DNA from 2 places in the Clostridium senegalense genome. Region 1 is predicted to be linked to the other one. Evidence: a T-box and tRNA genes for the amino acid it is inferred to sense, from the RefSeq annotation. Region 1 holds a T-box; the other holds one or more tRNA genes.
What was found. A T-box is a leader RNA that pairs with one kind of tRNA and senses whether it is charged. The one in region 1 lies ahead of tyrS (tyrosine--tRNA ligase), so its partner is inferred to be a tRNA-Tyr.
Positions count from the first base shown of each region.

Region 2: it has a tRNA-Tyr gene. The T-box ahead of tyrS (tyrosine--tRNA ligase) is inferred to sense a tRNA for this amino acid. The anticodon was not compared.

Region 1 covers NZ_JAHLNC010000002.1:184,961-189,391, forward strand. The annotation lists gene KQI36_RS06105 (hypothetical protein) at 1-452, opposite strand, end outside; gene KQI36_RS06110 (STM3941 family protein) at 664-1,197, opposite strand; gene tyrS (tyrosine--tRNA ligase) at 1,436-2,662, opposite strand; T-box leader at 2,767-2,988, opposite strand; gene KQI36_RS06120 (ATP-binding protein) at 3,052-3,468, opposite strand; gene KQI36_RS06125 (AlbA family DNA-binding domain-containing protein) at 3,626-4,431, opposite strand, start outside.
Region 2 covers NZ_JAHLNC010000007.1:45,113-49,543, forward strand. The annotation lists gene metK (methionine adenosyltransferase) at 1-995, opposite strand, end outside; SAM riboswitch class I at 1,154-1,255, opposite strand; tRNA gene KQI36_RS12295 (tRNA-Tyr) at 1,394-1,478, opposite strand; tRNA gene KQI36_RS12300 (tRNA-Thr) at 1,484-1,558, opposite strand; tRNA gene KQI36_RS12305 (tRNA-Val) at 1,582-1,657, opposite strand; tRNA gene KQI36_RS12310 (tRNA-Tyr) at 1,666-1,750, opposite strand; tRNA gene KQI36_RS12315 (tRNA-Thr) at 1,756-1,830, opposite strand; tRNA gene KQI36_RS12320 (tRNA-Val) at 1,855-1,930, opposite strand; tRNA gene KQI36_RS12325 (tRNA-Tyr) at 1,939-2,023, opposite strand; tRNA gene KQI36_RS12330 (tRNA-Thr) at 2,029-2,103, opposite strand; gene KQI36_RS12335 (hypothetical protein) at 2,270-2,872, opposite strand; gene yyaC (spore protease YyaC) at 3,230-3,769, shown strand; gene mreB (rod shape-determining protein) at 3,836-4,431, opposite strand, start outside.

The sequences.
Region 1 (4,431 bases):
AACAAATTTTTAACTTCATCTAAGTTATCCTGTGTCAAAGGTATATTAAATTTAATCATTTCTTTAATTAAATTTTCATCACCTTTTGAAATATTTAATCCTAAATTTTTTATTATTTTAAATAATATTTCTTTTTCAGATTTATTTATGTTTTTATCATTTATATTTTCAATATTGCTATTTAAACTTAATATTAATTTGTTTTCCTTAAAATCATCTACTATAAATTTTAATAAATAATTGTCTATTAAACTATTTTCTATCTTAGTATCTATCCTCGCTGGAAACTGTCTTCCATCTAATAATCTTACAATTACTTCTCCACTTTCTTTATTTATATTAAGGATTCTAGCTGTAAAAGTTTCTCCTTTTCTAAAAGTACTCTTATTTCTATTAACTTGAGTTGATGCATTTTGTAATGCCTCTATTCTCCAAACTCCTGTTCCAGACATACCTTCTCCCCCAATCTATTTAAAATTTATTAGATATAAATTTATAAAATTAATAATTATTAGTTTTATAAATTACTTAAACTAAAAAACTTCTTTTTTAAATACTTACTTATATAATATTATCGTTTACTATGTAATTAAATTATATTTTTAATAAAAAAATTCCTTTGTAATGATTTTCTATTGTAAAAACCCAATAAAAAAAAGCCTGTTAGGCTTTTTTACTATAAGTTAAACAAAATTCATTCATAACATCATATAATTCTTCAATTGAAACATTTTTTGCACTTTGCATATTTATATTAATATGTCCTGTACCTAATTTTAAATTAGCTTGTACTGCTTTTTTTCTTAAACCAGAAATAGACTTTAAATATACATCTGAATCTATTAAATAAATAGAAACAAACTGTTGTCCTGTCACTGAAACAATTTTAATTGACTCTACCGCTTCCCATTTTATAAGTTCATTTTTCTTAGATAACGCTGATGAACGATCGTAAAAACCCTCTTTATTAACTACTACAATTTCTTTACCAACAAATAACTCCTTTAAAATAAAAAATAAACAATAACCAAAAAAAACCACACTTACAATTCCAATAATTAAACATAACCAATTAACTGATTCTTCTGCTGTTATTCCAAAAAACAACAAAAAGGCTCCTATGACCAACATAACAATGGCTAAGAACATTATACTTAATTGTTTGCCCTTACTTTGATATACAATAAAATTATCCACTTTTAACACACTCCTTTAATTATTTTTTATGTTTATAAATAAAAATGACCATTCCTTTTTTAACATAAAAGTTTATTAAAAGGAATAGTCATCTTCGTTTCAAATAAAGAAATTGTATTAATGGATAATTAAAGAAAAGAAGAATTTGTCTCTTTCTTAAACTTTCCACTATACGCCTTTATAAAATGTTTCCTAATCATCTCAATTAACAACAATATTTTAAAATTAAATCTTTATATTAAGCTATTTCTAATTTATAGAATTTTTTCTTTCCTCTTTTTATTAATGCATATCCATCTTCTTTAATGAAGTCTTTAGAAAACTTAGCATTTACATCATCTATTTTAGTTTCGTTTATTGTTAATCCACCTTGTTGTATAAGTCTTCTTCCTTCAGCTTTTGATGGAACAATCTTTGTATGAACTAATATATCTAATATTCCGCTTTCTGCCATATCTTCTGATATTGTAACTGTTGGAACATTGGACATATCAACGCCACCACTAAATAAAGCTTCTGCAGCTGCTTTAGCTTTTTCAGCTGCTTCTTCACCATGTATAAGTTTTGTAACTTCATATGCAAGTACTGTCTTCGCTTTATTTATTTCTGCACCTTCTAATGAGCTTAATCTTTTAACCTCATCCATTGGTAAGAATGTTAATAATGATAAACATTTTTCAACATCAGCATCTGCAATATTTCTCCAGTATTGGTAGAACTCAAATGGTGAAACTCTTTCAGGGTCTAGCCAAAGTGCTCCATTAGCTGTTTTACCCATTTTGTTACCTTCACTGTTTGTTAATAATGAACAAGTCATTCCATATGCTGGCTTTCCTTCTTTTCTTCTTATAAGATCCATTCCAGCTAATATATTTGACCATTGATCATCTCCACCAAGTTCCATAGTACAATTATGCTTTTTATTTAGAACTAAGAAATCATATCCTTGCATTAACATGTAGTTAAATTCAAAGAATGATAATCCTTTTTCCATTCTTTGTTTAAAGCATTCAGCAGTTAACATTCTGTTTACTGAAAAATGAACTCCAATATCCCTTATAAATTCTACATAGTTAAGATCTAACAACCAGTCAGCATTATTTTCTAATATAGCCTTTCCATCACTAAAATCTATTAATCTAGATAATTGTTTCTTTATTCCAGCAACATTTCTATCTATATCTTCTCTTGTAAGCATTTTTCTCATATCTGTTCTACCAGATGGATCACCTATCATTGCAGTTCCACCACCAACAAGAGCTATTGGTCTATGTCCAGCTCTTTGCATATGAGCCATAAACATCATTGCTATAAAGTGACCTACATGTAAGCTATCTGCTGTTGGGTCAAATCCTATATAAAAAGTTACTTTTTCTTTTCCTAATATTTCTCTCATTTCATCTTCATGAGTTAATTGTTTTAAAAATCCACGTTCTTTAAGAACATCAAATACATTGTTTGTCATAAAAATTCCTCCAAGTTTTATCATATAATTTGTTTAAAATACATTAATTTTTTGTATAACATATGTTTTTCTACAAAATATAAAAAGTCCCTAGTTTTTAAAAAACTAGGGACGAAATTTTCCGTGGTACCACCCAAATTGATTTTCTTTTAAAATTTTAAAGAAAATCCTCTCTTTCCTTATAACGTAAGGATAACCGTAACAGCCTACTATTATTTCAGCCTAAAGCTCCAGAATGTATTTCACTATTTCCATCAACTGATTTACACTAACCATCAGCTCTCTGCATGATTTTCATAATTACTTTTTTCTTTCATTGCCTCTAAAATTTATTGATTTAAATGTTATGATATCACTTTACTTTATTAATTGCAAGACTTTTTTAAATTTTATTGTTTTTCAACAACATATTTTTGTACTTCTTTTGGCAACTCTTCGCTATTACCACTTATATTTATATAAAATTTTATATTATGATTGTCAACTAAATATTTTATTTTATCAAATAGTTTTGGCATCTCTTCTATATCAACCTTTTTCATTATACCATCCACCATAACATATTCAACGTCATAGTCTTGTGAAACTATACCACACAAGAAACCTTCAATTTCTTTTGCAGTTTTCAATTTAAAATCTTCTGCACATACAAATCTTATATTTCTATCCAGTTGAAAAAGCATTTTATTATCATCATCTATATACACAATGTTGCCTTTTGCTTTACAAGCCTTCTCATTTGCTAAGTTAACTAGAGCCTTTGTTTTACCTGAACCTTTTTCGTTACAGAATACATTAATCATCATAAACGCCTCCAGACTTATTATTTGATTTTATTGTGCCTATAAATTATGCCTACTTAATATAGTTTATCTACCAAACCTTTGAATTGATTAAATCTTATTTACTAATATCATATATATTTTTTTTTAATAATTTAAATTTTGTTACTCTTATTATATATTATTCAGAATTTTTAAACAATAAATTATTTGTAAAATTTCTTATTCCTGGCAACACTACCTTAAATAAATTTTTTTCTTCATCATTTATAAAATGGACTTTTCCTTTTTTTCTAAAAGATTTTTTTATTATCGCAAACCCAGATGTTCTTTTTAAAAACCTGCCTCTATCATCTAACGTTATTATCTTTTCATAAAGCCACATATTCCTTTTGCCATATAAAACTTTTCCACTATCAAAAGTTTTAAGTAAACATCCTGGACTTGAAATAACTACACTTTTCCCACTTAATATTACCTCTATAAATTTATTATATATACTGTAATCCCTATAAATTATTGCATTATTAACTGCTTCAATAACCGTTTTTTTAGGATATTCCTTAGGCAATATTTTTAAAAGAATCTCTTCTGATTCGTTTATCATATTTAATAAATTTCCTTCTATAATAATTACTTCATTTTTTCTATTTCCTAATTTATTTATTATCTTTATCATGTTTTGTGGTACATAAATACTTGGTATATTAGAAAAAATCAAAGCTCCTCCTAGTGTTAAAAGTTTCTTTCCATTATCTTTATTTGTATAAATTATACCAGCATCCTCCATAAGTTCTTCTAGGTTTGATTTATTAAATTCAAACCCTTTCAATTTAAAATACCGATATATTCTTGGTGTCATCAATGACTTAGTTGAACTATTAATTAATGGTGTTATTTCAATATTAAAACTTAAAGAGCTACTAAACATGGATATTATTTCATCTCTTCTCATTGTATCTGTAGTGGAACCCCGTCTTACATAGA
Region 2 (4,431 bases), on a different contig from region 1:
TCATTAGAAATTTTTTCTGTTCCAAATGTATCAGCTTCTATAGATACTGGATTAGCAACTCCTATAGCATATGCAAGTTCTATTTCTATTTTATCAGCAACACCAGCTGCTACTAAGTTTTTAGCAACCCATCTAGCCGCATAAGCTCCTGAACGGTCAACTTTAGTTGCATCTTTTCCTGAAAATGCTCCGCCACCGTGTCTTCCATATCCACCATAAGTATCTACTATTATTTTTCTTCCTGTTAAACCAGAATCTCCTTGTGGTCCACCTATAACAAATTTACCAGTTGGATTTATATAGTATTTAGTATTTTCGTCTAATAATTCTGCTGGAACAACAGCTTTTACAACATGCTTCATTAAATCTTCTCTTATTTGTTCTTGTGTTACAGTTTCACAGTGTTGTGTAGATATTACTATTGTATCTATTCTTACTGGAGTTTCATTTTCATATTCAACTGTAACTTGAGTTTTTCCATCTGGTCTTAAATATTCTAATGTTCCATTTTTTCTAACTTCTGTTAATCTTCTTGAAAGTCTATGAGACATAGCTATTGGAAGTGGCATATATTCTGGAGTTTCTTTACTTGCAAATCCAAACATCATACCTTGATCTCCAGCTCCAACTGCTTCTACTTCATCCATTTCTTGTCCTCTTTTTTCAATAGCTTCATCTACACCCTGTGCAATGTCAGGTGATTGCTCATCTATTGATGTTAATACTGAACAAGTTTTATAATCAAATCCATATTTTGCTCTTGTATAACCTATTTCTTTTATTGTTTCTCTTACTACTTTAGGAATATCTATATAGCAATTTGTGCTTATTTCACCCATAACTAACACCATTCCTGTAGTTACTGCTGTTTCACAAGCTACTCTTGCATGAGAGTCTTTTGCTAATATACTATCTAATACTGCATCAGATATTTGATCACAAATTTTATCTGGATGCCCTTCTGTTACTGATTCTGATGTAAATAATCTTCTCATTTTCAAATCTCCTTTCAAATTTCCGTTCTAATCGAAGAGAGTGGCCTTAAAAATAATACAAGGTATATTTATTATTACAAAATCCTTGTAACTACTATTTTTATGCAATAAAAAACCTCTTCTTTGATAAGAAGAGGTCGAAATTTCGTACTCGCACTCTCTTATCTTGCAGAATATTTCTGCAGGAATTGGCACCATTGTGCTACGCACCGGTTGCCGGGTTTCATAGGGCCCTTTCCCTCCACCTCTCTGGATAAGAGTAATTATATAATTTTATGATACAATATTATCATTAAAATACATCACTGTCAACAATATATTATTTGATTTATATGGTAAATATATTCAATAATTTAATTTATTTAAAAATAAAAACACTTTAGAAAATCTAAAGTGTATGGTGGAGGAGGACGGATTCGAACCATCGAAACGAAACGTAACAGATTTACAGTCTGCCCCCTTTGGCCACTCGGGAACTCCTCCATTTATGGAGCTGGCAATAGGAATCGAACCTACAACCTGCTGATTACAAGTCAGCTGCTCTACCGTTGAGCCATGCCAGCATATTATTATATTTTAAGTTTAATGGTGGTCACAACAGGGTTCGAACCTGTGACCCTCTGCTTGTAAGGCAGATGCTCTCCCAGCTGAGCTATGCGACCGTGTTATATGGTGGAGGAGGACGGATTCGAACCATCGAAACGAAACGTAACAGATTTACAGTCTGCCCCCTTTGGCCACTCGGGAACTCCTCCACTTATGGAGCTGGCAATAGGAATCGAACCTACAACCTGCTGATTACAAGTCAGCTGCTCTACCGTTGAGCCATGCCAGCGTATTATTTATATTTTAAGTTTAATGGTGGTCACAACAGGGTTCGAACCTGTGACCCTCTGCTTGTAAGGCAGATGCTCTCCCAGCTGAGCTATGCGACCGTGTTATATGGTGGAGGAGGACGGATTCGAACCATCGAAACGAAACGTAACAGATTTACAGTCTGCCCCCTTTGGCCACTCGGGAACTCCTCCACTTATGGAGCTAGCAATAGGAATCGAACCTACAACCTGCTGATTACAAATCAGCTGCTCTACCGTTGAGCCATGCTAGCGTGTTATTTTTAGTCGGTAACTTCGACAAGGTTTATTTTATAATCTTGGAGTATTTTTTTCAAATCCAAATTTAGCCTTTACAAGCAATTATTTTAAATTTATTCTTACTTTCTAAGTTTTTCTCTCTTTTTCTTACCAATTTACTTTGTTAAATTAAAATCATTTTTAAAATTCTTTAGTTATTTCTTTGTTTATAAAAGGTTTGGCAATTTCTTTAGCTTCTTTAATTTCTTCTTCTGTTAAATATTTTTCTAATACAGATATAACTTTTTTTACACCTAAATCTTTATTTTCATAATTTAAATATTTAACTATATTATTAAATTCTTTTTTAGGTACTTTATATGCAAATGTTATTAGTTTTTTCTTTTCTGATAAGGATACTTGTTTTAGAACTTCCTTTGCTTCTGCCCTCACTAGCTCTTTATCTAATTTTTTTTTATTTTTATTGTAAGAATCAAATTCTTCAACTGTAACATCACCATTATTCTCAAATTCTTTCATGTCATCATAAAAATATTTTTTATTTTTATACTTTCTTACCTCATCATAAGTATTAATATTTTCCTCATTATTTTCAATAATCTTCTCTTTTAAAGCTTCTTTAGTATTCTCTTCATTTTTTTTCTTATTAAAAATCAAAGGATCTGAATAACTCTTGTTTTGGTTTTCCTTTGCAATTTCATCATTTTTTTTAATTTTTTCAGACTCTATATTAATTTCATTTTTTACAACTAAATCCTCATGATTTCTATAGACATTCAACATAGTACAACTATAAATTATAGTACACAAAATTATTATACATGAATATATTTTTTTTATAATTATCACTCCCATTTAATATTATGAACATAAAAAATTTTATATATACTTAATTATTAACAAATCCAAAGACTCATATTCAAATGTATACTTACATAAAAAATATTTTTATTTTTTTCTAAATGTTTATAATCACATTCTGTTTTTTTGCATATATATTATTAAGCGCATTTTTCATATTTTTACATTTATACAAATATTATAGAAGATAATAATTAAATTTTATTTTGTATAAATCAATTTTAAGTTGATACTTAAATTTCTTTAAAATGAATCACAATTCTCTAGGAGGTGCAATCAGTGACTAAAATTAAAACCCATTATAAAAATCCCCTAGCTTATTACAACTTAGCTACTTTTATTAAAGATTATTTAGATGAAGATACTATTATTATATGTATAGGTACAGATAGATGCATAGGCGATTGTTTAGGTCCACTAGTTGGAACCTGTTTAAAAGAAAATTTTTTCCCTTTACCTGTTTATGGAACAATTTCTGATCCTATACATGCATTAAACTTAGAAAATAAGTTGAATGAAATTAAACTTAAACATCCTAATTCAAAAATAATAGGAATTGATGCTTGTCTTGGACCACATTCAAGTATAGGTGAAATACAAGCAAGGGACTTTTCCATAAACCCTGGCAAAGGTGTCGGAAAATTACTTCCACCAGTAGGAGATATGTCTTTAATCGGAATTATAGATTCTAGTGATGATACGGAATTATTTACAAATAGAAATATAAGATTAAACCTAATTATGCAATTATCTAAGGTTATAACAAAGGCTCTTTTGCATTCATATTACTTAGCTTTTGATAACTCATCTTTTATTTAAATTTCCCATAATTTTAAATAATAAAATGACACAGTAAAAAACTGTGTCATTTTATCAATCAAATTATTAATAAAAAGATAGGTCTTGTCCTCCAAAGGAATCACCCATTTTATCTATAAATTCTAATGCTTTTCCTGTTCCTATTGCAACACATGAAACAGAATTTTCAGCTACATATACTGGTACCTTTGTATAGTCTTGTACTAATTTATCTAGACCATCTAAAAGTGCTCCTCCACCAGTCATAACTATGCCTTTTTCAGCAATATCTGCTGCTAATTCTGGTGGTGTTTTTTCTAGTACAGCATGAGTACACTCCGCAATTGAAGCTACTGCTTCTCTTAAAGCTTCTCTCATTTCTGTAGAATTAACAGTTATATTTTTAGGAAGACCTGTAATTAAATCTCTTCCTCTTATATCCATGTCAATTTCTTCATCTTTTTTATAAGCTGATCCTATGTTTATCTTTAAATCTTCAGCAGTTCTCTCACCTATCATTAATTTGTGTTTTTTTCTTATGTATTTAATTATAGCATCATCAAAATTATCTCCTGCTACTTTAATAGATTCTCTAACTACCATTCCACCTAAAGATATAACAGCTATATCTGTAGTTCCTCCACCAATATCTATTACCATATTTCCACTAGCTTTAGAAATAT